Regions from separate parts of the Pseudarthrobacter sp. As-47 genome, predicted to be linked through region 2. Evidence: predicted binding sites of a transcription regulator. Region 2 holds the regulator's gene; each other region holds the start of a gene.
What was found. The regulator HrcA, encoded in region 2, represses chaperone genes, less so after heat shock. The targets are predictions, from matches to a motif close to TTNGCACTCGNNNNNNNCGAGTGCNAA.
Positions count from the first base shown of each region.

Region 1: AC4BCK_RS13955 (FmdB family zinc ribbon protein) is a predicted target of HrcA. The motif match lies at 4,215-4,241, and genes of this name have one in related genera.
Region 3: groES (co-chaperone GroES) is a predicted target of HrcA. The motif match lies at 2,041-2,067, and genes of this name have one in related genera.

Region 1 is NZ_CM177088.1:3,015,407-3,026,090, reverse strand. Features, by position in the region: gene AC4BCK_RS13965 (AAA family ATPase) at 1-2,989, shown strand, start outside; gene cpaB (Flp pilus assembly protein CpaB) at 2,994-3,770, opposite strand; gene AC4BCK_RS13955 (FmdB family zinc ribbon protein) at 3,874-4,146, opposite strand; gene AC4BCK_RS13950 (5-formyltetrahydrofolate cyclo-ligase) at 4,274-4,897, opposite strand; gene galU (UTP--glucose-1-phosphate uridylyltransferase GalU) at 5,016-5,921, shown strand; gene AC4BCK_RS13940 (GNAT family N-acetyltransferase) at 5,926-6,546, shown strand; gene AC4BCK_RS13935 (hypothetical protein) at 6,628-7,566, shown strand; tRNA gene AC4BCK_RS13930 (tRNA-Ala) at 7,705-7,777, shown strand; gene AC4BCK_RS13925 (CPBP family intramembrane glutamic endopeptidase) at 7,998-8,807, shown strand; gene AC4BCK_RS13920 (cell division protein ZapE) at 8,804-9,328, opposite strand; gene corA (magnesium/cobalt transporter CorA) at 9,332-10,327, opposite strand; gene AC4BCK_RS13910 (DUF1761 domain-containing protein) at 10,362-10,684, opposite strand, start outside.
Region 2 is NZ_CM177088.1:2,295,879-2,305,245, forward strand. Features, by position in the region: gene AC4BCK_RS10620 (PhoH family protein) at 1-451, opposite strand, end outside; gene AC4BCK_RS10625 (GerMN domain-containing protein) at 820-1,767, shown strand; gene AC4BCK_RS10630 (16S rRNA (uracil(1498)-N(3))-methyltransferase) at 1,796-2,575, opposite strand; gene dnaJ (molecular chaperone DnaJ) at 2,578-3,705, opposite strand; gene hrcA (heat-inducible transcriptional repressor HrcA) at 3,787-4,800, opposite strand; gene AC4BCK_RS10645 (DUF3097 domain-containing protein) at 4,976-5,824, shown strand; gene AC4BCK_RS10650 (DUF4870 domain-containing protein) at 5,978-6,397, shown strand; gene hemW (radical SAM family heme chaperone HemW) at 6,439-7,668, opposite strand; gene lepA (translation elongation factor 4) at 7,705-9,367, opposite strand, start outside.
Region 3 is NZ_CM177088.1:3,042,532-3,053,215, reverse strand. Features, by position in the region: gene AC4BCK_RS14075 (THUMP-like domain-containing protein) at 1-711, opposite strand, end outside; gene AC4BCK_RS14070 (hypothetical protein) at 766-1,137, shown strand; gene AC4BCK_RS14065 (DMT family transporter) at 1,065-1,997, opposite strand; gene groES (co-chaperone GroES) at 2,226-2,519, shown strand; gene groL (chaperonin GroEL) at 2,597-4,207, shown strand; gene AC4BCK_RS14050 (dihydrofolate reductase family protein) at 4,293-4,895, opposite strand; gene AC4BCK_RS14045 (ATP-dependent DNA ligase) at 4,976-6,496, shown strand; gene AC4BCK_RS14040 (LuxR C-terminal-related transcriptional regulator) at 6,603-8,246, shown strand; gene AC4BCK_RS14035 (hypothetical protein) at 8,330-8,710, shown strand; gene AC4BCK_RS14030 (IS1182 family transposase) at 8,961-10,520, opposite strand; one part of gene AC4BCK_RS14025 (IS5 family transposase) at 10,642-10,684, shown strand, end outside.

The sequences.
Region 1 (10,684 bases), 720 kb from region 2:
CCACAACGTCCGCCAGCGGTGGGGATGCTCGCCGTACCAGGCCATGCAGTCGCTGGCTGAGCTGACGTCAATCCACCCCGCACCGGCCACCACGGTGCGGCTGAAGCGGAGCGTCCTGGACAACATCCGGGACCGCGAGGAGCTCGCAGGCAGGCTCAAGCGTGCGGCGGAGCTGGGCAGCTTCAGCAAGGCCTCTACCACCAGCCCTTGGCATGGCGCCCGGCTGCTGACGCGGAAAGAGACCGAGGAAGCCCAGGATCTGGTCCGCTCCGTGGAAAAGAGCCTGCCCGCCCTCCGCGACCGCATGGCGGCAGTTGCCGAACATGCCGAAATCCGGCTCGGCGCCTCCTTCGCCGAGTGGGGCGAGCAGCTTGAGCTCCTGGTGGCGGTACGCGGAAGCCTGGACAAGTTCACCCCGGACATCTTCGACCGTCCCGTCACCGACCTGATTTCCGCCACCGCGCCCTCATCCTGGCGCAAGGAACGCGGCATCGACATGACGTCCATGCAGCGCTCAAGGCTGCGCCGGGTAGCGAAGGAGTACGTCCGGCCCGGGGTCCACATCGCCGACCTTCACACGTCGCTGCTCCTGGTCCAGGAGCAGCGGGCGCTGTGGGCAGGGTATGCCACCACCCAGCGGCATCCCGCCGTTCCGTCGGGGCTCGCCGAAATGAATGCCATGTACAGGTCACTGGACGCCGACCTTGCCCGCCTGGGGGAGGCCCTCCGGCACACGGCGGCCGGCGGCTCGCTCGCCACGGTCCCGTACGAGGAGCTGATGGAGCGCCTTGAGCGGCTGGTGGCGGACACCGACACCCTGAAGACGCTGCCGGAGCGCACGCTGCTGGTGGAAAATATGCGTGAGCACGGCCTGGGCGAGCTCCTGGCCGACCTCGCGGAGCGGGAAGTGCCGGCCGGCTCGGTTGCCGCCGAGCTTGAACTCGCGTGGTGGCAGTCGGCGCTCGAGGCAATGATCAGCGGCGACGACTACCTGGCAATGTCCGACGGCGATGCCCTCCGCAGGCTGGAGGCCGAGTACCGCCTCGCTGACAACGCCCACATCGCCAGCGGTGCCGCGCGCCTTCGCTGGGACCTCGCAGAGCGCTGGCGCAGTGCCCTCGCCACCCATCCCCGCCAGGCGGATCTCCTTCGGAGCCTGCTCAAGGATGGCCGGGTTTCTCTGCCGTCGCTCACGGCCCAGGCCCCGGAACTGATCGGCACGCTGGTCCCGGTCTGGTCCGTCAGCCCGTACCTGATGACCGGCCTGCTGCCGGCGGAGCAGCACTTCGACGCGGTGGTCATCCTGGACGCGGAAGCGACGTCCCTCCAGGCTGTGCTGCCGTCCGTTGCCCGGGCCAAACAGGTTATCGCGTTCGGTGACGCGCGGATCGCCAGCCCCCGGACTTTCACGGTGGGAGTGGAAAGGCTCGCACCCGGAGAGTCAGCGCACCACCGCGTGGAGAGTGCTTTCAGCGCACTGTCGCAGGTGCTTCCCGTGTGGCGGCTCAACTTTGTCTACCGTGCGGTGGACGAGGACCTTGTGCTGCAGCTCAGCAAGAATTTCTACGACGGCGGCCTGCGGCGGCTGCCGGAAGGCCAGTCCGCCACCGGGCTGGACCGTTCCCTCCTGGTTGAATACCTCCCGGACGGCACCGGGTTGCCGAGCGCCGACCACGAAGGCGTCGAGTCCGTGGTGGCGGAAGTCAACCGCGTTGTCCAGCTGGTCTTCGAGCACGCACGGCTCCGCCCGCGTACGTCCCTGGCCGTGGTCACGGCCAGCCTCCGCCATGCGGCCCGGATCGGGGAGTCCATCCGGCTGCAGTTGCCCAACTACCCCGGCCTGGCCGGGTTCTTCGGCGCCGGCCCCGAGTCCTTCCGGGTGGTTGACCTGGAACGGGCGCAGGGACTGGTGCGCGATCACGTCATCTTCTCGCCCGGTTTTGGCCGCACCCCGCACGGCCGCGCCCTGCACAACTTCGGCCCGCTTTCCGCCGAGGGCGGCCGGGAGAAGTTTGCGCTGGCCATGACGCGGGCACGCCGGTCCATGCACGTCCTCACCTGTTTCCGGCCCGAGGACCTGGACCACACCAGGCTGAGCCACGGTGCCGTGGACCTGTATTCCCTGCTGGACCGTGAAATTGCTGGAAACACAGATCTCGGAACTCCTGCATCACGGGCTGCGGCCAGCGAGCAGGCGCTGGGGGCGGATCCCCTGGTTGCCGACCTCGGGGACCGCTTGCGTGCCCGCGGCGCACGGGTGTGGCACCAGTATGACGGTGCCATCGACGTGGTGGCCGCCGCTGATCCCCTCAGCACCATGGGTCAGGAGCACGCGGACCTGCCGTGGCCGGTTGCGATTGAATCGGACGGCACGGAGCAGTACCGCTCCATGAGCGTGCGGGAGCGGAGCCGGCTGCGCCCGCAGCTGCTGGAACGCCTGGGATGGCGCTACATGCCGCTGTGGACCATCGAGGTGTTCACCGATCCCTCCGCCTGTGCCGACAGGATTGCCGGATACCTGGGACTCGAGAAGATGGCCCTTTCGGGCAGGGCCACCGCCGCCGTTGCCTTCCTTGACGACGACGTGGACCAGGCGCTCAACGGGATCGACGCCGAAAGCCAAGGCGGGCGCGAACGGCTGGCCATGGCCGGCGCCGGCCAGGGCGATTCCGGGCCCGCCCGCGAGGGCAGCCCCGCTGCACCCAGTACCGATCCCGCACCGGCCGAAGACCAGGACAGCAAGGAGGCGGGCACCATGGCCCAGGACCACAAAGAAGACAGCGCTCCGGACGCCGGGCAGCCCGCCGAAACTGAACCTGGGCAGGACCAGGACGGAACACCCGGCACCGGGCCCAACAGTTCTGCGCTGCCCGCGGGGCCGGTTGTGCCCAACAAGGCCTCCGAGGACGATCCGCGCGCCTGGGGCGACCGGGAAGACGACGACCATGACGCCTGGCTGAAGGAGCAGAAACCGCCGCACTGGGGCTGAGGTTTCAAGGCCCCACCAGAACGAAGAACAGTTTGCCCTGGGTGGATGCGCCCGCCAGCCTGGCGGCCTGTTCCGCGGTGGCTGCCACGACGATCAGGCCGTCTGTCTCGGCAGTGCCCAGCCATTGTCCAGGCTGGCCGCCCTGGCCTGAGGTCCACAGTACGGGCACGCCGGAGGCCAGGATCCGGGGCGGGTCCTGCTGGTCGAACCCGTTGGCTGAGGTAAGGACAACGTTCACCAGCTGCCCCGGGGAGACAAGCTGGATGGACGACGGATCTGCCATGCGAAGGGGGACGGCAGCTGATCCCGGAGGAGTCCCGGCCAGGAGTCCCGGACCGACAAGCTGGGCATCCGTGAGCAGCTGCCCCTTGCGCAGGGGCGCTGCGAGCTGTTTGCCTGCCGCCTCACCGGGTTCCTTAAGGAACCCGCCGGCCACCATCCCGGGCGGAACCTGCGCAGCGGCGAGGTCCGCCTCCGATAATGCGGCGCCGGCGGGGATATCCCTGGCGGCTGCCAGCGCCGTCACCGTGTAGACCGGAGCAGGGGTGAGCTGGTGTACCGTGATGGCGGCTGCGGCGCAGAGCAGCAGCGCGACAATGAGGCGCCTGTTGCGGCTCAGCCAGCCCGCGAAGCGCGCGGGAGGACGCCTGGCTGCGATGCGGCCGGAGTCGCGGCTGGAACCGCGGACACTGCCGTGGCGGCGACGCAGCCGCGGTTTCCGGAAGAGTCCGGGATGTGGGGCGCTTGAGGTGTCCCGGTTGGACTGGCGGTATGCAGGCATGTGCCCACGCTAGGGGCGGCGCCAAGAATTACGGCAGTAACCTTCGCAGGTATGTGGACAACCTTGCCCAGCCGCCAGACGGGCTACAGTCGAGGACCGTCCGTCAGCTGGCAGCAGCGGCGGGGGCCGAAGCGGCCGGCGCGGCTGCCGGCGCTGCTGCAGGAGCGGCGGGAGCAGCCGAAACCGTGCTGCCCTTGGCGTCCCTGGAGTCCGTGCGGTAGAAGCCGGAACCCTTGAAGACGACGCCCACGCTGTTGAACTTCTTGCGCAGCGCGCCCTGGCACTCGGGGCAGGACGTCAGAGAGCTGTCCGAGAACGACTGGACGATGTCAAAGGCATGGCCGCAATCCTTGCAGGCGTACGCATACGTTGGCACTGGTGCTCCTCCTCTTGGGCAAACGAGAGGTCCCGGACTGCCGCAGGGTGATCCAGCTGGATGTCCCTTTAGCAGTCACAGGGCCTGAGTGCCAATTCTAGCATTCCCCTGCGCCCGGATTTTGCGGTCAGGCGGCGTTCGCCAGGTCCCTGAAGCCGGAAGGAAGCACGACGCCAGGCACCGGGCGGTCGAATTCCTCCACCGGAATCGCGCCCGCGGGCAGTAGTTCCCCGTCATAAAGAACCGCGGCAAGGGGAATGTGCTTCCCGGCGGACGCAAGGTGGCCGAGGAATTTGTCATAGTAGCCGCCGCCCTGGCCGATCCTGCTGCCTGCGAGGTCCACGGCCGTGGCAGGGATGAACAGCGCAGCGGCTTCCCCGGCAGCGTCAATCCCGTGCCGGGTCCCGACCGGCTCCAGGATGGGGGCGAACCTGCTGCGTGCCAGCTCAATGCCCGGCGCCCAGACGACCCATTTCAGTTCACGCCCTGGTTCGCAGACGGGAAGCAGAACCCTGTGCCCGTCGGCGTGCAGGGCCGCGATCAGCGGCAGCGTGGGCGGTTCCGCGCCGACGCCCAGGTAGACGCATACCGTGGCATCGCCTGCCGGAATCACTGAAGCCGCCCACGCCGCGCCGTGTTTGGCCAGGGCGGTGCCGGCATCCTCCCGGTCCAGGGAAGTCATCGCAGCCCTTCGGCGGCGGTGGGCAGCACGGATCAGGTCCTTTGCTGCTTTCGTTTCCTCAAGCGCCATGTATCTTCTCCACTACTGCCGCGCTGGCGGCCGGTTATCTGGTCCATCCATCCGATACCCGCAGGTGTCGCTGGCTCCGTTGTTACTGAATGCTTGACGCTGACGTTAGATTAGTCCGGTGACTACCAGTAACCCGAGAGTTCGCAAAGCCGTCATTCCTGCCGCCGGACTCGGTACCAGGTTCCTGCCGGCAACCAAGGCGATGCCCAAGGAAATGCTCCCCGTCGTGGACAAGCCTGCCATCCAGTACGTGGTTGAGGAAGCCGTGAACGTTGGCCTCCACGACCTCCTCATGATCACCGGGCGCAACAAACGGGCACTTGAAGACCACTTTGACCGGGTGCCGTCACTTGAATCCACCCTTGAGGGCAAGGGCGACACGGAAAAGCTCGCATCCGTCCAGGCGGCCAGCAAGCTGGGCGACATCCACTATGTCCGGCAGGGAGACCCGCACGGACTGGGCCATGCCGTGCTGCGCGCAAAGCAGCACGTTGGCGAGGAAGCCTTTGCCGTGCTGCTGGGCGATGACCTCATCGATGCCCGGGACGAACTGCTGGGCACCATGATCGACGTGCAGGCGGAAACGGGAGGCTCCGTCATCGCGCTCATCGAAGTGGAACCGTCCGAGATCAGCGCCTACGGCTGCGCTGACGTCCAGCCGATCGAGGGCGAATCCTACGTCCGCGTCAACCGGCTGGTGGAGAAGCCGAGCGTTGACGAGGCGCCCTCCAACCTTGCCCTGATCGGCCGCTACGTCCTCCACCCCGCCGTCTTTGAGGTCCTCGAACGCACCGCCCCCGGACGCGGAGACGAAATCCAGCTGACCGACGCGCTGCAGGAGCTGGCGACCGGCGAAGGCGAGGGGTACGGGGTGTACGGCGTTGTGTTCCGCGGCCGGCGCTACGACACCGGGGACAAGCTCAGCTACCTCAAGGCCTGCGTCCAGCTGGCCATCGACAGCGAAGACCTGGGCCCGGGCTTGCGGGAGTGGCTGCCGGGGTTCGCCGCCGGCCTGTCCAAGTAGCGCCATGCGCGCTGGTCCCATTTGGCCCGTAACCCTGGAGTGCGGGGATCTGGTCCTGCGGCCCATCCGGTACCGGGACAGGAAGGAATGGACCGAGGTCAGGTCCCGCAACAGTGAGTGGCTTGCTCCGTGGGAAGCTTCCAACCCGGATCCTGCCGGAGGCCTCCCGGACTACCGGCAGATGGTCCGGTCATTGAAGTCGCAGGCAGCGCAGGCTACTGCCTTGCCGTTTGTCATCACCGAGCGGATTCCCACCGCCGCAAGCCCTGCCATTGTTGGCCAGTTGACCGTGTCATCGATCGTGTGGGGATCCGCGATGATGGCGACGCTTGGCTACTGGGTGGACCGGGGCCGTGCGGGCCACGGCATTGCACCCACTGCCGTGGCCATGGTGACGGACCACTGCTTCCGGACACTTGGGCTGCACCGGATGGAAATCAACATCAGGCCGGAGAACGCACCAAGCCTCCGCGTGGTGCAAAAGCTGGGCTTCCGGGACGAGGGATACCGGCCCCGCTACCTGCACATCAACGGGGAGTGGGCTGACCACCGGTCGTTCGCGTTGACCGCGGAAGAGGTCCCCGACGGGCTGCTCCGGCCATGGCTGGCCTCACGGCCGTCATAAATCCATTGATTTGCCGGCTGCGCCACGACACACCGCAGCTAATGCTGCCGCAGCGGACAGGATGCTCATACGGTTTTGAGTGTGGACTTCCCCCTTAGCAGCTCAGTGATCCTTGTGGTTGCCGTCGTGCTCTGGATTGTGTGGGTTGCGCCCTACGTCCTCCGGAACCGCAGGCACCAGTTCCAGCCCGCCGGCGATTTCCTTGCGGAGCCCGCAGCAGATGAAGCACCGGAACCGCCAGCCGCTTTGGTATTGAACGTCGCCGCCCAGCAGGAGAAAGCCATGGACACCAGGAAGAGTGCCGGACCCGCGACCGCCACTGCCGGCTCCCCACCCGGGGGTACGTTCCGGATCCGCTACGGCCGCACCGGCATCGCCCTGGTTGGGCTGCTGTCGCTGGTCACCGCGTTCGTTTCCGGTGTGCTCTTGATCTTCGGGCTGGGCGCTCCTGTCCTTCCCTTGGCATGCCTGGCGCTCACTGCCGGGTCGGTCGTACTCCTGCGCTGGCTGGCCGTCCGTGACCGGAGGGCAAAGGTCAATGCGGCTTTCCGGGCCGCCATGACCGCGCCGTCCCGGCAGCCCCAACCCGCTGCCGGCGTCCGGCCAAGGCCGGAAGCGGCTCCGGCGAAGCAGGACAACCCCCTTTTCGACGCCGAGGCACACGAGCCTAAGATCAGGCCGCTGACTGCCATGGAACTGCGGGAGGCCGCCCTTGCCGTGGCGGTTGCCGCTGGCGATTCAAGCGCTGCAGCTGCCGGCTCCGCAGCCCGGACGGCTGCTCCGTCCACGTGGGAACCGGTGGAGGTTCCCAAACCTGTCTATGTTGAGGCAGCCAAGGCCGAGCGTCCGGCGCCTGAGCCCCTGGAGCTTCCGGAGGCACCGAAAGCGACGGGCAAGCCGTCCCTCAAGCAGGGCGTTGCCGCCGCGCCGCCCGCGGCTCCGGCCGAGGGGCAGGAACAGTCCAAGGCGCAGAGTGCCCTCAGCAACCTCGACGACGTCCTGCAGCGCCGCCGCGCCTGACAGGTCAGTGCCGTCAGGCGATGCCCTGCGCATCCCGCCGGCACGCTGCTGGGGATTTGCGGCTGCAGTTTGGCATTAAGCCGGGAAAATTTGTAGCCTAGGGTCACCGGTGCCGCTCCTCAAGGGGCGGATCCATCCGGGGCTATAGCTCAGTTGGTAGAGCGCTTCGTTCGCATCGAAGAGGTCAGGAGTTCGAATCTCCTTAGCTCCACAAAATATTGCCCCAGCAGGTGGCATCAGCCAGTTTCCGTAGGCGCAGCCCCGCCGTCGGAGGCACTGACCCCCTGACACGCGCTCCAGGGAACCCACGTGGTCCACCGCAACCCCAATGACCTACCTAACGTCTCATCGGGGGCACGGTTGGCTGGCTGCCAACACTGGAGAATGCCAGACTTAACCCTCACTCAGGCACGATGCTAAGAAGGTCTGTGATGGCGGTTCACGGCCACCGGTTGCGGGATTGGGCGGCCCGGCACGACATTGTGCTTTACCTGGGCCTGGCGTACATCATTTCCTGGTCCATCTGGCCGCTGGTGCTCCTGAACCCGGAGAGCAGTCCGCTGGTGCCCTTCGGTCCCGGGCTGGCGGCGATCCTGGTTGCCTTCCTCGTGGGGGGCCGCGCTGAGTTGCTGGGCCTTCTGCGCCCGTTGGGACGCTGGCGGGTCAACCCTGCATGGTACGGCGTGGCACTGGGTGTGCCGCTGGTCGTCCCCGGCCTCGCCCTGTGGGCTGCGGTGGCCGCAGGGGCGCCGGTCCCGGGCTGGGAGCCGGCCGACCTGCTGCAGGTCGCCGGTTCGATCGTCGTCACGATCGTTATCGTCGGCATCTTCGAGGAGCTCGGCTGGCTCGGGTTCCTGTTGCCGCGGCTGCAACGGGATTACCGCGCGCTGCCGGCCGCGCTGATCATTGGGCTGGCCTGGTTTCCCTGGCACCTTCCGGAACTGGTGTCGGACCCGGGTCAGCGGCCCCTGACACCCTTTGCGGTCTATATCTTTTCGCAGTCGGTGCTGCTCGCCTGGCTGTACAACAGCACGCAGGCGAGCCTGCCGGTTGTGGTCCTGTTCCATGCCGCCTTCAACACCTTCACGAAGTTCTTCCTGGCCGATCTCCAGGGCAGTCCCTACCCCTACCTCGTGGCGTGGTGGGTTGTGGCCGGAGCGGTCGCCGTCCTCGCCGTGGCAGCGGTCGCTTACGCCGGCAGCCGCGACCTGGTGAAGGGTGCGCCCAGGCCGGCGCACTAACTCCCGGACACGCCTTCCATGGCAACTGTTTCATCGGATTCGACCCGCTTCAGCCCGGCAAGGAGCCGGGACGTTTCCGCCAGGGCGGACCGAAGCCCCGCGTCATCCGCAGACGTGGACGCGGCAGCCCAGTCCATCGGGGCGGCACCAACCACGAACAGGGTTGTTCCGCGGGCCGCCGCTGCCGCAAGTGCGGCAGCAAAGAGGTCCCATGCTTCCGCCCGTGGACCGGCATCCGATGGCTCCGGTACTGGAACACCATCGATGACCCACAGCTCCGCCCCCGCTGGGAGGAGGGAATAGTCCTCCCTGGACGTACCCGGTGCGCACAGTTCGTCGAAGCTGATCCACAGCAGTTCCGGCTCGCAGGCCTTGGCGGCAAAGACGCGGGACCCGGCAGTGACCGTCCTGTGCCGCCCCGGTGGCGGCGGGAAGAGGCCGTACACCGCCAGCTGCCGGCTGCTGCCGGGCACCAGGATGCGGCCCTCGGGGAGGACCGGCGGCTCCGGCTCGGCGGCCATGCCCTACAGCCAGCCCTTCTTCTTGAAGATGCCGTACATGAGGGCCGCCATCGCGATCATGATGCCAATGGACAACGGGTAGCCCAGTTCCCAGTGGAGCTCGGGCATGTGGTCAAAGTTCATTCCGTACACGCCGGCAACGAAGGACGGCGCGAAAAAGATCGCCGCCCAGGAGGAGATCTTCTTCACTTGCTCGTTCTGTTCGGCGCTGGCCTCGTTCTGGCGGTTTGCGGTGAGGGTGCCGTCCAGGGTCAGTGCGTTCTGCAGCAGGTCCCGGAAGGAATCTGCCCGGGAGATCACGCGTTCAACGTGGTCCTCCACGTCACGGAGGCTGTGCCGCAGGTCCGTTTCCACGCCGTACTTCTCGAATCCCTGTTCCAGCTGGTGCATCATGTCCGGCAGAGGATGGATTGCCCGCTGGAACTGGATGACTTCCCGGGCCAGTTCGTAGATCCGGCGGGACACCGTGGTGTCGCCGCTGAAAAGCTGGTCCTCGATTTCGTCGATGTCGTTCTCGAGTCCGGCCACCACAGGTGCGTAGTCGTCCACCACGCGGTCCAGCAGGGCGTAGAGGACGGCTTCGGGCCCGTGGCGCAGGAGGTCGGGCCGGGCCTCCATGCGGCGCCGCACCCGGGCCACGCCGGCCATTTCTGCATGCCGGACCGTGACCACATAGTTTTTGCCGGTGAAGATGTGGAGTTCGCCGAATTCCACGCTTTCGGAGTCGTCAATGTAGCGGGCGGGCCGGAGGACGGTAAACAGGCTGTCGTCGTAGCGTTCCAGTTTGGGGCGCTGGTGCGCGGAGATGGCGTCTTCCACCGCAAGGTCGTGGAGGCCAAACTCGCTTGCCACCGCGGCCATTTCCTCCGGCGTGGGCCGGTACAGGCCAATCCAGGCCATCCCACCGTGGTGGGCAAGCATGTCAAAGGTCTGCTCAAGGGTCTCGGGCTCCACATGGCGCACGCCGTCCACGTAGACGGCATTGTCGATGATGGTCATGGCCGCCGGGCCCCGTGCGAAGGGATTGCGGCCATCAGGACATTCCTCCGATGATCGCGCCGGAGACCGACATGGCCACCAGGTCGTGCCCGGAATCGATGAGGGTGACGGCTGCCGGGCGCCCTGCGAAGCCGTTGTGGATGACGTGGCCGCCTGCGCGGAAGACCAGGCCCATAACCAGTGCGAACAAGCCGCCGGCCAGGGCGTTGTCCAGCCCAAGCCTGGCGATCAGGACGGCCAGCAGGATGGCGGTCAGTGCCGCAGCAGCCATCATCGGCAGCCAGATGCCGGCGCCGCCGCTCATGTTCTTCAGGTCGTCCTCCGTCTTGCCGATCGCGGCCATCCAGCGGTTGCCGA
Region 2 (9,367 bases):
CGATGGAGTCAACGTAGGTCTTCTGGTTCAGCGTCTTCGGGCGGATGGTTTTTCCGCGGCTGGACAGGATGTCGTGGGTCAGTACGTCAACGGGGTTTTGCAGGGACTGGGTACGGAGCAGTGCAACAAGCTGCTGCAGCACCGCCGGGCTGATCACCGTGCCGCGGGCCACGAGCCCCCGGACCTCGTGGAGGAGGCGCATGATGCGGGGAACGTCGCTGGCAGGCCCTGTAATCGAGAGCTCATTGCCCCGGACATGGAAGTTGACGGCCGGAAACTGTTCCTCGATATACCGCAGTGCCTCGTCATGGCTGCCCAGGGACTGGACCATCTGGTCGGAGTTGTCGAAAAGGACTACCTCGGTCCGGCTGCCGGGGAGGGAATGGGGAAATTCCCCCGCAGCGCCTTCTCCCGTGTTGAGCCGGCGCTTGCCATTCGCTGATTCAGTCATAGTGGTGGCCCGCAGGCCCGTGATCCCCTCAAAGTACCGGACAATTCCCGCTGCTGGCGGCCGGCGACAGGGCCCTTCGACGATGGACCGGTTGCGCCTCGACCAGCGATCCTTCCATCTTACGCCAGGACCCCATCAACCTCTGAAAAGGGGAACGGCAAGACCCTTCGGGAAGCCTGGACGGCGCCGCCCGTTCCGCCATTAGGTATCAACTTCATATCGGCCTCATATCGTTCCCGTTGCAGTTCCTCCCCGAGGCCCGTATCCGGCCTTTCAGCTCCGGGCCCTGTGCCATGCTGGAAATCCAGCCGCTGCTGGATTGCCGCTTGGGGAGCGGCCAGCCATTCATGGAAGGACAGGCAACAAACGTGCCGGAATCTGCTGCGCCCCGCAGGGCAGGACGACGTGGCGGCATTGTGCGCCCTGCCGTCCTGGCAGTGGTTCTCTTGGCGGCTCCGCTCCTGACGGGCTGCCTGGCCGAGCCGGACCCCTCCCCCACTACCCTTCTGGGCTCTGGCCCTGCCGCCACCGGCACCGCGCCTTCCACGAGCGCGCCGCTCGAAACCACGCAGTCGTCCAACAAGGCCCCGGTCTACTGGATTGGCCGGAGCAACAGCAGCATCTTCCTTTACCGGGAATTCAGGGATGTGCCTGAGCAGGAGAATCCGGTAACGAGGGCCCTGCGGGCCATGATGTCGGACAAGCCCCTTGACCCGGATTTCTTCACCCCCTGGCAGAATCCCGGCAAGCTGGCCACGTCCATCTCCGGCAAGGACGTCATCACGGTGGATGTGTCTGAGGACGCCTTCAACAGCAACCTCGACGCCGATATGGCCGGCCGCGCTGTCCAGCAACTTGTGTATACGGCCAGCGCTGCTGCGGCCAGTTCAGGGCTTATCGATTCCGGGCAGCAGATCCGCGTGCGGATCCTGGTGGACGGGCACACGGACTACGTTGCTTTCGGCCATATCCAGCTGGGTGACCTTATGACGAGGGCCGCCGGCATGGTGGCCCCAGTCTGGATCATTGATCCGCAGGAGAACTCAGAAGTGGCGGCCGGGAGCGTCAAGATCACCGGCCGCAGCACCCTGTCCGGAGGCAAGCTCCGCTGGCAGATCCTGCGGACGGAAGATGACGGAAGCAAGGTCCCGTTCCTGACTGGGGAGACGACGGCGGCCGCCGAGCCAGGGCAGGCAGGACTGTTTACGCTGGCCCTCACACTTCCGGCCGGGGACTACGAATTGAAGGTGGCACAGGCCGGTACCGGGGATCAGCCGGACCAGAATGAGGATTCGCGGGCTTTCAAGGTCCGGTAGCCTACCCGGCCGGGACACGCCTGGCTGGTCAGGGTGAGGGGGCGGTCCACCGGCCCAGGATGTCGCTGGCAAGCACGACGGCGGCCGGTCCGGCCGTTGACGAGCGCAGGACATGGTGCCCCAGCAGGGCGGTGACGGCGCCTTTCCCGCAGAGCCTGGTCACTTCCCTGGGGCTGATGCCGCCTTCCGGCCCGACGATCAGCAGCACTTCACGGGGTTCCGTTCCGTCCGCGACCAAAGAGGCTTCCAGAACCGCGCGCAGGGGGCGCACGGCGTCCTCATGCAGGATGACTGCCAGCCCCGCGGCCTCCACTAGGCCGGCCAGCGCGGCGGTGTCGACGGCGGGACGCACCTCGGGGACCCACGCGCGGCGCGCCTGCTTTGCTGCCGCCGCCACCACCGACTGCCACTTCGCGTGGGCTTTGGCCGCCCGGTCGCCCTTCCACCGCACAATGGACCGTTCGGACTGCCAGGGTATAACGGCGTCGATCCCGAGTTCAGTGCCCGTTTCGATGGCGAGTTCATCCCTGTCGCCCTTGGCCAGGGCCTGCACCAGCACCAGCCTCGTGGACGGCCGCTCCTCAACAGCCACTGAGGCGCACTCCACCTCCAGTCGTGCGGGCGTGGCCGCAAGCACCCGTCCGCTCATCCGCGTTCCGGCTCCGTCAACGATGTCGAGCGGCTCACCCGGGGTGAGCCGCTTGACCGTGACGGCGTGCCGCGCCTCGGTCCCCTCGAGGACGAAGACCTGCCCCGCCACCATGTGGTCCAGGGACCCGGGCGGGGTGAAAAAGACAGGGTTGCTCACCGCTACAGGTTACCGAGCCGGTCCCGGAGCTTGGCGAACATGCCGCCGCTGGCCGCAAGCTTGCCCTCTGTGATCTGTTCACCGCGCATCTTGGCCAGCTGCCGCAGGAGCTCTTCCTGTGCGGCATCAAGCTTGGCGGGCGTCTCAACCTGGAGATGCACTTTGAGGTCACCGCGGCCGTAACCGCGCAAGTGGGTGACGCCAAGTCCACGAAGAGTGATGATCTCACCGGACTGGGTCCCGGGCTTGACGTCGATTTCCTGTGGCCCGTCGAACGTTTCCAGGCTCACTTCGGTGCCCAGGGCGGCCGCCGTCATCGGAATGTGCAGGGTGGCGTGGAGATCGTCGTTGTCGCGTACGTAGGTGGCGTCGTTGTTCACGCGGATCTCAACGTAAAGGTCACCGGACGGTCCGCCGGCCGGGCCTGCCTCGCCCTGGCCGGAAAGCTGGATCCGCGTTCCGGTGGCAACGCCGGCGGGAACCTTGATGGTCAGCGAACGGCGGCTCCGGATGCGTCCCTGGCCGCTGCACTCGGTGCACGGGTCCTTGATGACGGTGCCGAAACCTTCGCAGGTTCCGCACGGGGCTGCCGTCATGACCTGTCCCAGGATGGAACGGACGGCGCGCTGGACCTGGCCGCTGCCGCCGCAAATGTCGCAGCGTTCAGGATGGCTGCCGGGCTGGCAACAGGAACCCTCACAGGTTGGGCACGTGACGGCGGTGTCCACATCGAGCTTCTTGTTCACACCGAAGACAGCGTCGCGGAGTTCGATCCGGACGCTGATGAGGGCGTCCTGCCCGCGCCGCACCCGGGAGGCCGGGCCGGTGGAACCGCCGGCACCAAAGAAGGTGTCGAAAATGTCCTGGAAAGCGAACCCCTGGCCGGCGTATCCGCCACCGCCGAAGCCGTTGTCCGTCCCGTTTTCGTTGCCCGTGGTGTCGTAGACCCGGCGTTTCTGGGGATCCGACAGGACTTCGTAGGCGTGGGTTACTGCCTTGAAGCGGTCCGACGCATCCTCACCCGGGTTGACGTCCGGGTGCAGGGTGCGTGCCAGCTTGCGGTAGGCCTTCTTGATCTCTTCTCCCGTGGCCTCCGGTGAGACTCCAAGGACGTCGTAGTGGCTGCTCAAAGTTCGTATCTCTTCCTTGTTGTACTGCCTGCAGTTGGACTGCTGGAAATGCTGTGGGTGTCCAGTGGTCCCGGCCGGGCCTCAGGGGCCCAGGATCCGGGAAAGGTAGCGGGCGACGGCCCTGACCGCGGCCATGGTGGTGGGATAGTCCATGCGTGTTGGTCCCAGAATGCCGATCTTTGCTGCGCTGTCCGGGCCGTAGCCGGTGGCCACCACCGATGCCTCGGCCAGTCCGTCGTAGGGATTCTCGCGGCCGATGCTGACAGCCACTCCGCGGTGGTCCTGCGCCATCTCGCTCAGCAGGCGGAGCATGACCACCTGCTCCTCCAGGGCTTCCAGCACCGGGCCGATGCTCAGTGGGAAGTCCACGTTGGACCGCGCCAAATTCGCTGTGCCGGCCATGACCATGCGTTCCTCGCGGCTGCTCTGCGCCAGGGCTTCCAGGCCGATAGCGAGGGCCTGCGCCGCCTGCCTTTGCCCCGGGGCAGCCGTGGCCACCACGGCAGGCAGGGACTGGGAGAGCTGGCTCAGCGGCGTTCCGGCAAGCGATCCGAGGAAGCGTGCCCGCAGGCCCGCCAAGGCGTCATCCCCCAGGTCCTGGCCGACGTCGATAACGCGCTGCTCCACCTTGCCGCTGTTGGCGATCAACACCACCAGCACCTTTCGCGGGGCGAGGAGGACAAATTCGATATGCCGGACCAGGGCCCTGCTCAAGTGAGGGTACTGGACCACGGCAACCTGGTTGGTCAGCTGGGACAGGAGCCGGACAGTGCGGTCCAGGACATCGTCCAGGTCGTCCGATCCTTCCAGCAGGGACTGGATGGCGCGGCGCTCCGCCGGGGAGAGCGGCTTGACGGCAGAGATCTGGTCCACGAAGAGCCGGTATCCCTTATCTGTCGGAATCCGCCCGGCGCTGGTGTGCGGGGCCGTGATCAGGCCCTCTTCCTCCAGTGCTGCCATGTCATTCCTGATGGTTGCGCTGGACACACCGAGATGATGGCGCTCCACCAGGGCTTTGGATCCCACGGGTTCGCGGGAATGGACGTAGTCCTCCACGATGGCACGGAGTACTTCAAGTTTGCGTGGCTCGCTCACACTCCACCTCCATCCAGGGTTGGGGCGGCAGCGCCGCCCGCGCTGTGCCGCCCATCGTTTAGCACTCGACATGCCCAAGTGCTAACAGTCTATTATGCCTCTGCCCGTTGCTAGCATTGGTACCGCTCCGGGCGAAATTCCGGACCTGTGATCGAGCGCTAGGCGGAGTGAATCAATGCATTACCAGAACTGGGGACCCCAGGACATGTCCGCTCCGTCCAGGGCTGCCCTGCCTGAAGTGCCTGTTGAGCGCGGAATGGTGCTGGAGGACGTCCAGTCCGGCTGGGTGGGCGCCGTGACCCGCGTGGAGAAGTCCGGCGGCATGCATGTGGTGGCACTCGAGGACAGGCGCGGCAAGTCCAGGTCTTTCCGCCTGGGGTTCGGCTTCCTCCTCGAAGGGCAGGCTATCAAGCTCCTCCCGCCGGCGCCCCGCCAAGCTCCCGCCGCTGCAGCCGGCCGGACAGCCTCGGGTTCGGTCCGGGTGGCCAGCCAGCGGGCGCAGGTCGCCAAGGCCAGCCGGATCTGGGTTGAGGGAAAGCACGACGCCGAACTGGTGGAAAAGGTCTGGGGAGACGACCTTCGGGTGGAAGGCATCGTCGTCGAACCCCTCCACGGCATCGACGACCTTGCCGGCGCGGTAGCCGAGTTCAGGCCCGGACCGGGCCGGCGCCTCGGAGTTTTGGTGGACCACCTGGTGCCGGACTCCAAGGAATCGCGCATCGCGGACGCCGTCATGGCCTCGCCGGGTGCTGCCGGGAACGTGCTGATCGTAGGCCACCCCTATGTGGACGTCTGGCAGGCGATCCGGCCGGCTGTCCTGGGCATCGAAAAATGGCCTGTGGTGCCGCGCGGGCAGGACTGGAAGACCGGTATCCTCGCCGCGTTCGGCTGGCCCCATGCCACCAAGGAGGACATCGGTCTCGGGTGGCAGAAGCTGCTGGGTGCGGTCCGCACCTACGCGGACCTGGAAGCCTCCCTGCTGGGGAGGGTAGAGGAAGTCATTGATTTCCTCACGGTTCCCTGACAGGTACCCCGTTGCCGCTGCGCCTGGAGCCCAAGGCAACTTCTGGGCGTCCAGCCAGTATTCTTGGTAGTGCGGAACCTGCGGTAGTTGCAGGCTGGCGCAACCTCTATGCACTCTTAGCCATCTCCATTGCACTTTCAGAAGGAACAGACTGTGGCAGAAAACGCACGCGATCACAGGGACACCCAGGGCGGCCAGGGCCGTTCGGAATACCATGGCGTTCCGGCGAATGCGCTGCCCCTGACAGCCAGCGAGGACCGGCAGTGGGCCACCATGGCCCATTTCGGCGGAATCCTGGGCTGCGTTCCGGCTCTGCTGATCTACCTGATTTTCCGGGACCGGGGCCCTTTCACGGCGCAGGAGTCCAAGGAAGCGCTCAACTTCAGCCTGCCGCCCACCATCGCTGCTGTGGTGGCGAACATCCTGGTGTTTGTTCCGGTGGTCGGCAACATTTTTGCCGTGATTGCCACCCTCATCTGGATCGCCTTGACCTGCTTCTCCGTGGCAGCCGGCATCCATGTCAACAAGGGCCAGCCGCACCGCTACCCGTACAACCTGCGCTGGATCAAGTAGTCCCCGCCGGCTCCCGGCACCGGTTCCCGGCCTACAAACTGCTAGTCCGGCAGGACCCGGCGCACCACCGCGTCCGCCAGCAGCCTGCCCTTCAGCGTGAGGACCAGCCATCCCGCGAAAGCGGCGGCAGGATCCACCAGTTCCTCCGCGATCAGCCCGGCGACCTCGCGCCGCCCTGTGGCGCCGAGCGAAGCGATCTCGAGGCCGGAGTGGAGGCGGACCTCAAGCATCACCCGCTCCATATTCCGGGTTTCCGAATCCAGGGTTTCCCTCCCCGCCGCCGGTGACATTCCTTGTGCAAGGCGTCCGGCGTAGGCAGTGGGGTGCTTGACGTTCCACCAGCGGACACCGCCCACGTGCGAGTGGGCTCCGGGCCCGATCCCCCACCAGTCGTCGCCGCGCCAGTAGGCGAGGTTGTGGCGGCAGGCCTGTCCGGGCGTGCGGGCCCAGTTGCTGACCTCGTACCAGGCAAGGCCTGCTTTGGTGATCAATTCATCGGCGAGCTCGTACTTGTCGGCGTGGTCGTCGTCGTCGATCCCCGGAACTTCACCACGGCGGATCTGTGCCGCGAGCTTGGTCCCGTCCTCGATAATCAGCGCGTAAGCGCTGATGTGGTCCGGCTGGTAGGACAGGGCGGTCTCGAGCGAGTACCGCCAATCGTCCAGCGACTCCCCCGGCGTGCCGTAGATGAGGTCCAGGCTGACGGCCAGCCCGGCGTCCCGGGCCCACTGCACTACCTGCGGCACGCGGCTGGGCGTGTGGGTCCGGTCAAGGACCTTGAGGACGTGCGGAACGGCTGACTGCATGCCGAACGAAATCCGGGTGAACCCGGCCTCCTTCAGGACGGCAAGGGATTCCGGGGTGACCGAGTCCGGGTTGGCCTCCGTAGTGACCTCGGCGCCGTCCTCGATGCCCCACTGGTCGATGGCGCGCCCCAGGATCAGGGCCAGGTCCTCCGCGGGGAGCAGGGTTGGCGTGCCGCCTCCGAAGAACACTGTGCTGAGCGGCCGCGCGGGGAGGCCGGATTCTGCAAGGATGCTGGCCGCCAGGGACACTTCCGAGGCCGCGGTGGCGGCATAGGCATCCTGCGAGGCGCCGCCACCGAGCTCCGTGGCGGTATAGGTGTTGAAGTCGCAGTAGCCGCAGCGGACGGCGCAGAACGGGATGTGAACATAGAGCCCGAATGCCCGGTCCGCCGCACCGTCGGCTGCCTGGCGGGGCAGCAGACCGTCCGACGGCGCCGGGTCGCCCAGGGGAAGAACGCTAGGCACTGCAGGGTCCTCCTGCACTGCCGGCCGCTGTAACCACTACTTCCTGGCCTTGTCCTTGGACTCGTCTGTGGTGAGCGCAGCGATGAAGGCTTCCTGGGGGACTTCGACGCGGCCCACCATCTTCATGCGCTTCTTGCCTTCCTTCTGCTTTTCCAGCAGTTTGCGCTTACGGGAGATGTCACCGCCGTAGCACTTGGCCAGGACGTCCTTGCGGATGGCGCGGATGCTTTCGCGGGCGATGATCCTGGAGCCGATGGCCGCCTGGATGGGCACCTCGAACTGCTGGCGGGGAATGAGCTCGCGCAGCTTGGTGGTCATCATGACGCCGTACGCGTAGGCCTTGTCGCGGTGGGTGATGGCGGAGAAGGCATCAACCTGCTCGCCCTGGAGCATGATGTCCACCTTGACAAGGTCGGCCACCTGGTCGCCGTCGGCCTTCCAGTCCAGGGAACCGTAGCCGCGGGTCTTGGACTTCAGGATGTCGAAGAAGTCGAACACGATCTCGGCCAGTGGAAGGCGGTACCGGATTTCCACCCGGTCCTCGGACAGGTAGTCCATGCCGCCCATCACACCGCGGCGGCTCTGGCAGAGCTCCATGATGGCTCCGACGAATTCGTTCGGGGCCAGGATGGTGGCGGCCACCATTGGCTCACGGACCTCGGAGATTTTGCCGGAGGGGTATTCGCTGGGGTTGGTCACGTGGACCACTTTCTTGTCCTCCAGCGTGACCTCGTATTCCACGTTGGGGGCGGTGGAGATCAGGTCCAGGTTGTACTCGCGCTCCAGCCGCTCGCGCGTGATTTCAAGGTGGAGCAGGCCCAGGAAGCCAACACGGAAGCCGAAGCCAAGGGCGGCGGACGTTTCGGGCTCGTAGACCAGGGCGGCGTCGTTGAGCATCAGCTTCTCCAGCGCATCGCGCAGCACCGGGTAGTCCGTGCCGTCCAGCGGGTACAGACCGGAGAAGACCATGGGCTTGGCATCCGCATAGCCGGGAAGCGAGTCCGCGGCAGGCTTGGCAAGGTTGGTCACGGTGTCGCCCACCTTGGACAGGCGGACATCCTTCACACCCGTGATGAGGTAGCCCACTTCTCCGACGCCCAGGCCCTTGGAGGGGGTTGGTTCCGGGGAGCTCACCCCGATCTCAAGGAGTTCGTGCGTGGCCCGGGTGGACATCATCTGGATGCGTTCGCGCGGGTGCAGCATGCCGTCCACCACCCTGACATAGGTGACCACGCCGCGGTAGGTGTCATACACCGAGTCGAAGATCATGGCGCGCGCAGGGGCATTGGCGTCGCCCTGGGGAGCCGGCAGGTCGCGGACGATCTTGTCCAGCAGCGCCTCCACGCCCATGCCGGTCTTGCCCGAAACGCGCAGGACGTCCTCCGGGTCTCCGCCGATCAGGCTGGCCAGCTCCGCCGCGTACTTCTCCGGCTGCGCTGCCGGGAGGTCGATCTTGTTCAGGACGGGGATGATCGTGAGGTTGTTTTCCATGGCCAGGTACAGGTTGGCGAGGGTCTGGGCCTCGATGCCCTGGGCAGCGTCCACGAGGAGGATCGCCCCTTCACATGCCGCGAGGGAGCGGGAGACCTCATACGTGAAGTCAACGTGTCCGGGTGTATCGATCATGTTCAGCGCGTAGCTGGTGCCGTCGAGTTCCCACGGCATGCGGACCGCCTGGGACTTGATGGTGATGCCGCGC
Region 3 (10,684 bases), 750 kb from region 2:
CACCTCCGTCACATCCCCGGCCACGGAGACCCACTGCGCTTCGCAGTTGGCCGGAACGGAATCGTGCGGCATGCCCGGACCCATCTTGACCCCCACGGCCAGGCCGGAGGCCGCCAGGTTCTCAACGAAGGACAGTGGCGGCGAAAAAGCCTCCGGATCCCAGATCCGCTTGGTGCCCGATGTGGAAGTGACACGGCGCGCCGGATCCAGCCAGACGCCGTCGATCCCGTCCAGCGGCACTGCCGTGGCGTCCGCATGGACCACGGTGGCGTTGGGGAACGGGATCAGGTTGACGGTGGCGCAGGCTGCCGTGGTCTCATCCATCTCCACGGCGGTGACGTTGATGTCCATGGAAGCCAGCGCCAGGGAATCCGCGGCCAGCCCGCAGCCCAGGTCTGCAACGTGGCGGATCCCGGCCTCCGCGAACCGCTGGGCGTGGCGTGCGGCAACGTTGAGCCGGGTTGCCTGTTCCAGGCCGGCCTGGGTGAACAGCATGCTCCGGGCAAACTCGCCAAACTTCGCGGCCGCCCTGGTGCGGAGCCTGGACTGGGTCAGGACGGCGGAGACCAGTTCGGGGGAGTGGCCGGCCTTGCGGAGGGCCGAGTTCAGCTCGAAGGACTTCTCCTCCTGGTAAGGGCCCAGGGACGCCAAAAGCTCCCAGCCTTCCGGGGTGAGCAGTGGTGCAATCTGGTCCTGGGGAGCTTGAGCCATGGGTTCCAGCCTAGTGGAGGAGCAGCATGCCGGCGGGCCGATAGTGTTGAAGCCATGAAAGACAGTGCAGGTTCCCCGCAGTCCCGCCAGCACCACCCCGGGGGCCTGGCGCGGTTCGCCCGCCCGGCACTGATCGCCAGCGCCGTGGTTGCCGTGGTGTGCATCGCGCTGCTGGTCATCATCTTCTTCCTGGATGCCTTCAACGCCACCGTCTATTCGGTAGGTGGCAACAGCATCCAGGATGACACCCAGGAGGCCCAGGACATCCGCGGGCTGTACGCCGGAGCCCGCGCGGGCAGCATCTTCATCCTGGTTGTATCGCTCATGACGGCCGCGGCTGCCGCGGTGCTGCTTTACCGCGGGCGGAACTCGGCCGAAGAGGGCGACGGCGGGGAGGACGTCGATTTCGAGGACCTGGGCCGCTGAGGTGCTGTGCCGCCGGTGCTGGTGAGCAGGACCCCTGAGATAACCAGGATGCCGCCAAAGACCTGGGGGATCGTGACGGGCTGGCCCAGGACAACCGTGATGATGGCGGTAAACACGGCGATGAGGTTGAGGTAGTTCCCGGCATTCGCGGCGGTGGTGCGTTTGAGCGCCAGGTTCCACAGCAGGTAGGAACCCAGCGACGGGAAGAGGACGATGTAGGCCAGCGACCAGCCCTCGGAGGCTGTAGCCGGCAGCCCGGCCCCTGTGCCCACCGCAAAGGGAACCAGGACGACAGCCGCCATGGCCACCTGCACCGCGGTGGACGTGATCGCCGGGACGGAGAGCCTGCGGGCTGTGATCGTGTAGAAGCCCCACACGGTGATGGCCGCGACGATCAGCAGCTCGCCGGCATTGATCGAGAAGGTCAGCAGCCGCTGCAGATCGCCTCCGGTGAGCACCAGCAGCACTCCGCAGAGGCCCAGCGCGATCCCTGCCCAGCCCAGCGGGCGCGGCCTGTCCCGGAGGAGGAGCACTGCCAGGACCATGATCAGGGCAGGGTTCGCAGCAGTCACCAGGGAAGCGTTCAGGGCCGAGGTGTGCCCCAGCGCGCTGTACAGCAGCAGGGTGTAGGCGCTCATGCCCAGGCAGCTCAGGAGCAGGAGCACCGGCCAGTGGCGCAGGACGGCGCGCCAGTCCGGTTTTTCCACCAGCTGCGCCAGGACCAGCAGCGGCACAGCGGCCAGGGCCCAGCGCCAGAATGTCAGCTGGAGCGGCTGCATGGTCTGCATGGCAGCCTGGCCCACAACAAAGTTGCCCGCCCAGAAGAGGGTGGCAAGAGTCAGGTAAACAGCGGCTCGCACCCGGCAAATCTACACGTCCCCGTGTTCCGCCCATGACGAAACTCTGGCACTCGCCTTGACCGAGTGCTAACCCTTGCATACAGTCTGTATTAGCACTCTCCCTAGGAGGGTGCTAATACATGAAGAGCTGCCAGCCAGGCTGCTGCCGGCACCCGCGACGACGGTTTGCCAGCCACGGTGGGAAGCTTTCCAGTCCACGAATTTGCTGACGAAGAAGGAGAGGTCCGAGTGTCGGTCTCTATTAAGCCTCTTGAGGATCGTATTGTTGTCCGCCCGCTCGAAGCCGAGCAGACCACGGCTTCCGGCCTGGTGATCCCGGACTCCGCGCAGGAGAAGCCGCAGGAAGGCGAAGTTGTTGCAGTAGGCCCCGGCCGCTTCGAAGACGGCAACCGCGTTCCCGTCGACGTAGCCGTTGGCGACGTCGTCATCTACTCCAAGTACGGCGGAACCGAAGTCAAGACCGGCGGCACCGAGTACCTCGTGCTCTCCGCCCGCGACGTCCTGGCGATCGTCGTAAAGTAACTCTCCGGATCCCCGTGCCGCTGGTCATGCGTTCTGCTGGTCAGCTGTGCGGGGTTCTGTCTTGAAAGGACAAAACCATGGCAAAGCAGCTTGCGTTTAACGACGCTGCCCGCCGGTCTCTTGAAGCCGGCATCGATAAGCTCGCCAACACCGTCAAGGTGACGCTCGGCCCCCGCGGCCGCAACGTCGTCCTGGACAAGAAGTGGGGCGCTCCCACCATCACGAACGACGGCGTCACCATCGCCCGCGAAGTGGAACTGGACGACCCCTACGAGAACCTTGGCGCGCAGCTGGCCAAGGAAGTGGCCACCAAGACCAACGATGTTGCCGGTGACGGCACCACCACGGCAACCGTCCTGGCACAGGCACTGGTCAAGGAAGGCCTGCGCAACGTAGCGGCAGGCGCCGCCCCCGGCCAGATCAAGCGCGGCATCGAGGTTTCCGTTGAAGCCGTCGCCGCCCGCCTGCTCGAGAACGCCCGCCCCGTTGAAGGCACCCAGGTGGCCAACGTTGCAGCGATCTCCGCCCAGAGCGACGAGGTTGGCGAACTCCTGGCCGAGGCCTTCGGCAAGGTTGGCAAGGATGGTGTGATCACCATCGAGGAATCCTCCACCACGCAGACCGAACTGGTCCTGACCGAGGGCATGCAGTTCGACAAGGGCTACCTGTCCCCGTACTTCGTCACCGACGCGGAACGCCAGGAAGCAGTCCTTGAGGACGCCCTTATCCTGATCAACCAGGGCAAGATCTCCAGCATTCAGGACTTCCTGCCGCTGCTGGAGAAGGCGCTGCAGAGCTCCAAGCCACTCTTCATCATCGCCGAAGACGTTGACGGCGAGGCCCTGTCCACGCTGATCGTCAACCGCATCCGCGGCACCCTGAACGTTGTTGCCGTCAAGGCTCCGGGCTTCGGCGACCGCCGCAAGGCCATGCTGCAGGACATCGCCACCCTCACCGGTGCACAGGTTGTTTCCCCGGAACTGGGCCTGAGCCTGGACACCGTTGGCCTTGAGGTGCTGGGTACCGCCCGCCGCATCACGGTCACCAAGGACAACACCACCATCGTTGACGGCGCAGGTTCGGCCGAAGACGTGGCAGCACGCGTAGCCCAGCTCCGCGCCGAGCTGACCCGCACCGACTCCGACTGGGACCGTGAAAAGCTCCAGGAGCGCCTGGCCAAGCTGGCCGGCGGCATCGGTGTCATCAAGGTTGGCGCCGCCACCGAGGTTGAGCTGAAGGAAAAGAAGCACCGCATCGAGGACGCTGTGTCCTCCACCCGCGCTGCCCTTGAAGAGGGCATCGTTGCCGGCGGCGGTTCCGCCCTGATCCACGCCCTGAAGGCACTGGATGAGGACCCCGCCGTCAAGGCACTCGAAGGCGACGCCGCCGCTGCCGTGGGCATCGTCCGCCGCGCACTGGTGCAGCCGCTGCGCTGGATCGCCCAGAACGCGGGCTTTGACGGCTACGTTGTGACCTCCAAGGTCGCCGACCTGGAAACCAACAGCGGTTTCAACGCCAAGTCGGGCGAGTATGAGGACCTGATCGCTGCCGGTGTCATCGACCCCGTCAAGGTCACCCGTGCGGCCCTCCGCAACGCGGCCTCCATCGCTGCCCTGGTTCTCACCACCGAGACCCTGGTGGTGGAGAAGCCGGCCGAAGAGGACGAGCACGCAGGCCACAGCCACTAGCGTCCGCTCTTCGGCCACGCGCCCAGAGCCGTCGCACAATAAACCGGTCCAGCTTCGGCTGGGCCGGTTTTTTGTGCCTTGGAGACTACGCTCCCGGCATGTCCTGCGTCCGGACTTCGCCGGCGCGCTCGTAGACCAGGGACACCGAGCCCTTTGGAAAGGTGCGGGCCGGCTCGGCGAGGCGGAACGTGGCGGGAACGGTCCCGGCGTCGAAAAGCCGCTTGCCCTGCCCGAGCGTGACCGGATAGAGCCACAGGTGGAGGCGGTCCAAAACATCTGCCTGAAGGAGTGACCGGATGAGGACGCCGCTGCCGAACATGTGCACCTGGTTGTACTCGTCGCGGAGCCGGCCCGCGGCGGCGGCGTCCGGGAGGACCGTCGTTCCCTCCCAGGCCGGATCAGTCAGGGTGCTGGAGACGACGAACTTGGGCACCCGGTTGAGCGTGCCGCCAATGTCATCGGACTGGTGCGGCCAGTAGGCCGCGAAGATGTCGTAGGTCTTCCGGCCGAGAAGCAGGGCATCGATGTGGCCGATCCCTGCCTCGATGGCTGCCTCGGCTTCGGCATCGGACACCGGTAACTGCCAGCCGCCCAAGGTAAAACCGCCTTCGGTGTCCTCCTCGCGGCCGCCGGGCCCCTGGTAGACGCCGTCGAGGGTCAGGAACAGGTTCGCGACGATGATTCCCACCCGTCCAGTCTGGGACAGCGCTCCCACGCTGTCCAGCACTCCGGCGCTGCCCGGGCAGGCGGGCGTGGCAGACTGATGCCATGCTGCTCGACGAGCTTGTGAAAACTACGGATAAGGTCGCATCCACACGCTCCCGGCTCGCGAAGGTGGACGCCCTGGCGGACCTGTTGCGCCGGCTGGAGCCCGGGGAGGTCGCCACCGCCGTCGGCCTGCTCACCGCCAAGCCGCGCCAGGGCCGGGTGGGGGTGGGCTGGCGCGGCATGTCCGCGGCCATGGGGGAGCCCGCCGCGGACCCCCGCCTAAGCGTGGCCGACCTGGACGCGGCTTTGGACCGGCTCCTTGCCACCGGCGGCGCCGGGTCTGCGGCGGAGCGCGCCGCGACCCTCCGGACGCTCACGGCTGCAGCCACCGAACGCGAGCAGGCCTTCATCGCCGGCGTCATGCTCGGGGAACTGCGCACCGGTGCGCTTGAGGGGGTTCTGACGGATGCCGTTGCCCGGGCCTCGGACCGGACTGTCGACTCCGTACGCCGCGCAGCGATGCTCTCCGGCGACCTCGGCGAAACCGCCCTGCTGGCCCTCACGGGCACGGCAGCCCAGCTCGACGCCGTCGGCCTCGTCGTGGGCCGGCCCGTCCAGCCGATGCTTGCCTCCACCGCGGCCAGCGCCGGCGCCGCGCTTGAGGCGACGGGCGAGGCATCCGTGGAATACAAGCTCGACGGCGCCCGCATCCAGGTGCACCGCTCCGGCGACGACGTGGGCATCTACACACGCACCCTGGCCGACGTGACCCACCGGCTGCCTGAGGTGGTCGAGGTGGTGCGCGCGCTGCCGGTGCGCGACGTGATCCTGGACGGCGAGACCCTTGCCCTCGACGAGGACGGCGGCCCCCGGCCGTTCCAGGAGACCATGTCCCGGTTCGGGGCGGACGCGGCACGGACCACGGTGCTGCATCCCTGGTTCTTCGACGTGCTCCACATCGACGGGCGCGACCTCCTCGACGAACCGCTGTCCACACGCATCGGCGTGCTGGAGCGCATCGCCCCGGAGCACCGGATCCCGGGGGAGATCACTGCGGACCCGGATGTTGCCGAAAGGGTCTCACGCGATGCGCTCGCCGCAGGCCACGAGGGCGTCGTGGTGAAAGCGGTGGGATCGGCCTACGCCGCCGGCAGGCGCGGTTCCAACTGGATCAAGGTCAAGCCGGTGCTTACCTACGATCTCGTGGTCCTTGCCTGCGAGTGGGGGTCGGGCCGCCGCACAGGGCTGCTTTCCAACCTGCATCTCGGAGCCCTCGACCCGTCCGGCGAGTTCGGTAAACCCGGCGGCTATGTCATGGTGGGCAAAACCTTCAAGGGCCTCACCGATGCGCTGCTGCGCTGGCAGACGGAGAGGTTCCAGGAACTTGAGGTCCGGCGTACGGCCGGCACGGTCTGGATGGAGCCCGTCACCGTGGTGGAGATCGCCATCGACGGTGTGCAGCAGTCCACGCGCTATCCCGGCGGAATTGCGCTCCGGTTCGCCCGCGTCAAGCGGTACCGCGAGGACAAGACGGCCGCGGAAGCGGACACTATACAGACGCTGCGCGGGCTGCTTCGCTAGCAGTTGTGCCGGTTCGGCTGCGGGCGTACCGTGACGCTTAAGTACCTCAGCGTCCAGCGCGCGGCCTTATCAGGACGCCTGGACGGGGGTGTCCGAGGAGGCCGGAGTGTCAACTGAAACGGGCATTGACGAAGGGCGGTCCGCGTTCCGGGAACATCGCTGGACTGACGCGTCCAGGAGTTACGCCGACGCGGACAGGCGCGGCGGACTCCCCGCGGCCGACCTTGAGCGGCTGGCAACGGCCGAAATCCTGACCGGCAACACCGCTGCAGGACTGGAAACCCTCACCCGCGCGCACGAGGAATACCTGATGGTGGGCGACATCACGGGCGCGATGCGGTGCGCGGTGTGGCTGGGCATGCACCTGCTGAACCTTGGCGAAACCGCCCGCAGCGCGGGCTGGTTTGCCCGGGGTAGGACGTTGGTGGATGAGCTTGATGAACCGGGTCCGGTGGCGGGTCTGCTGCTGTTTCCCGCCGCGCTGGGCAAACTCTACGGCGGTGACGCCGCAGGTGCGCTGCAGCTGTTCACCGAAGCGGGCTCCGTCGCGCGGAAGTTCCAGGACAGGGACCTGGCGGCGCTGGCCCTTCTGGGAACCGGACAGGCAACGCTGATGCTGGGACGCGCGGAGGAGGGCCTGGGGATGTTCGATGAAGCCATGGTGGCCGTCACCGCGGGGGAGCTGTCCCCGGTCCCTTCGGGAATCATCTATTGTGCGGTGATCGGCAATTGCCATCTGGCCTTTGACCTGGAGAGGGCACTTCAGTGGACGGTGGCGCTGGACCGCTGGTGCAGGGACCGGCCCGATATGGTGGCGTTCAGCGGCCAGTGCCAGTCCCACCGGGCCGAGCTCTTCCGGCTGCACGGGGCCTGGGCAGAAGCGCTCACGGCAGCTGCCGCGGCCCAGGGACTTGCCGCACGGGGTGATCCCCAGGCACTTTTTGGTGGCTTCTACCAGCAGGGCGAAGTGGAGCGCCTCGCCGGGAAACTGGACGCTGCGGAGGAATGCTACCGGCAGGCTGCCCGGAGCGGGTGGGAACCGCAGCCAGGCCTGGCACTCCTCCTGCTGGCCCGAGGAGAGGCGCGGCAGGCGCAGTCGATGATCCGCAGGGCGGCGGAAGTTGCGGATGCGGCTACTCGCTGCCATTTGCTGCCGGCGCTGGTCGAAATCGAGCTGGCCGCGGGTGATCCCGGGGCGGCGCGGCGGGGTGCTGACGAGCTGGAAACCGTTGCCGGGCAGTACCCCAAACCCATGCTCCTAGCAGTCGCCGGCCAGGCTGACGGGGCGGTCCGGCTGGCCGACGGTGATGCCGCCGGCGCCTCGCAATCCCTGCGGCAGGCGTGGAGGCTGTGGCAAAAGCTGGGTGTTCCGTACGAGGCAGGCCGCTGCCGGGCGCTGATCGGGCGTGCGTGCCGCGACCTCGGAGATGAGCCTTCGGCGCTGATGGACTTCGAATCGGCCCACGCGGAATTCCTGGAGCTGGGGGCAGCGCCCGCCGCCGCCTGGGCAGCCTCCCTGATGAGGGCAGGCGCCGGCGAAGGGGCGGGCACCGCCGGACCGTTGACCCCGAGGGAAAATGAAGTGCTCCGGCTGGTGGCGTCAGGAAGAGGAAACCGCGCCATAGCCGCGGAACTCTACCTCAGTGAAAAGACCGTGGCCCGCCACATCAGCAATATCTTCCTCAAGCTGGGCCTGTCCTCCAGGGCGGCCGCCACCAGCTACGCCTATGAGCACGGGCTGGCCGGATAGGCCGAAATACCCACGACCCGTCCGCAACCGGTTACATAATTTGGCCGACGCGAAGGGGAAGGCTGCACCCGTAGCCTCACACCATGAACCTTCCAGTGCTCGCCGGAACCGTGTCGACAGTGCTCTTCGCCGCCGGTATGTTCCCGATGCTTGTGAAGGCTGCACGCACCAAGGACCTTGCGTCGTACAGCCTGGGCAACCTGGTGCTGAGCAACCTGGCCAACGCGGTGCACTCGATTTACGTCTTCAATCTTCCTGCCGGTCCCATCTGGGTCCTCCACCTGGCCTACGTCCTGGCATCCGCCCTGATGCTGGCAGGGTGGCTGCGCTACAGGGAAACGGGACACGAACCCGCAGCCGGCACCGCACCGGCGAGAACCACAGCAGAAGGTGCGTCAGCCGGCAGCCCGGCGGGAGGGTTCAGCCTGAAGAATTCACTTGCTATAAAAGGAGCGCGGCCATGAACAACAGCAATCCGGCCGGGATGCTGGACACCGTCATCATTGGCGGCGGGCAGGCCGGACTAGGAGACTGCTGAACTAAGTGCTTTATGGGGCTGGTCCGGGGCGTTCACGTGTCGGGGCCAGCCCTTCCTTTTGTGGTCTCGGGTTCTGTGATTGAAGCATCGGGTCCTGTTTCTGGGCTTTTGAGGGTTGTTCGCCGGGTGGCGGGTCCGGTTTTCGCTGGCGGGAGGCCCTGAGGTGGTGCCCGCGTTCAAGCGATGGCCCAGGATCCTTTTTCGCTGGTAAGTCCGAGCGCGAGGAGGCGTCGCAGGTTCAGCCCGGCAATCCTCAGTTGCAGCCAGGCATTGTTCTGGTTTGTGCCGCGGTGCCGAACGCGGCGGTTGCCGCGGGTGAGCCAGGCGATGGACCGTTCGACCATGGGCCGGTGGGTGCGGTAGTCGTGCTGGAAGTCCGGGTCCGTGGCGCGTTTCCGGTGTTCGCGCTGCAGGGCGTCGTGCTCGTGCAGTTCGAGTTTGCGCCCGCGTGGGGAGCCGGTGCACCGGGCCCGGAGCGGGCAGCTGCTGCAGGCGGCGCCGAAGGTGACCCGCCGCTTAGCGGTGATCCTGCGCGTAAGCCCGTTCGGGCAGGTCGCGGTGCCTGCTGCTTCATCGACGGTGAAGTCATCGAGGGTGAACCCGCCTTCGACGGCCGGGCGCAGCGGCCAGGGTTTGATCACCGGGGTATGGCCGGTGCGGGCGAGAGCGGCGAGCATTTCCCCGGAACCGTAGGCCGAGTCTGCCAGGACGTCCACGCTGGTCCCGGCGATCGTGGGCTCCATGCCGATCAGCCGGGCGCCGACGGCCCCGTCGCTGTTCTCCGGTCCGGAGGCCTTGGTCAGCTCCGCGGCGGTGATCAGCCCGGTATCGGGCTCGATGACAATGTGGGCTTTGAATCCGTCCTGCTGCCGGGACCTGGTCTTATGCGCGTGCCGGGTGTCCGGGTCCACGGTGGAGATCATCCGGTCCGGTGCGACCTTCCGGGCGATCCGCCACCGCCCGTCGGTCCCGTCCGAGTCCTCGGCCGGTTCCACGTCCTGCCCGGCGACCAGTGCAAGCAGCGCGTACGCATCGGCCCCCCTGCCCTCCAAGGTCTCGGGATCGACCGCGGCCAGCAGCGCCAGCGCATCGGTGACCAGCGCCGAGACCAGCCCGTCCCTGGCATCCTGGTCGTCCCAGGCGATGTCCGGCTTACCGGTGCGCGTGTAGTCATACCCCTTCGCGTGGGTGGCCAGCAGGTCCTGGCCGCCGGGGATGTCACGGCCGAAGCGGCGCACCGCTGCGATCAGCTGCGTGATCGTGTCCTGCCTCGCGACCGCGTCATCCAACACTGTTGAATCAACCGCCCGCCGGCGCTTGCCCGCCAGGACTCCGGTTTCCGCAACGACCTCGGCGATGGCCTTCATGATCCGGTGCGGGTTCTTCGATGCCGCCAGCCGCCGGCGCCAGTACGTCAGCGTGCTCGGATGGAATGCCGTATCGGTCAGTCCGTACCCGCACGCGGCTTTCCAGCGCAGATCGTACGTCAACGCCTCGGCTGTTTCCCGGTCAGAGAGGCCCTGCAACGCCTGCAGCACCAGCACCGAACCGATCACCGAAGCGGGAACTGACGGCCGGCCCCGCCGCGACGGGAACAGGTCCTCCATCATCGAATCCGGAAACAACCGCCCCCGATGCTTGGCCAGAAAAGCGAAGACACTGCCCGGAGCCAACAACTCTCCGGCCAGCGCCTCCACATCCAAATACCCGCGTTGCGCGTCCTCGCGTCCCTGCATAAGACCAGTCTTAACCACCAGCCTCACCAGTCCAGCCGACGCGCCTAAACCAGCGGATATTTCAGCAGTCTCCTAGGGCGTGTCTCCTAAATCCTGGTGGTTTAGCCGGGATGCTTGATGAGTGTCTCGTACTTCTGTTTTGACCGATGGGCAGTGGGCCCGCA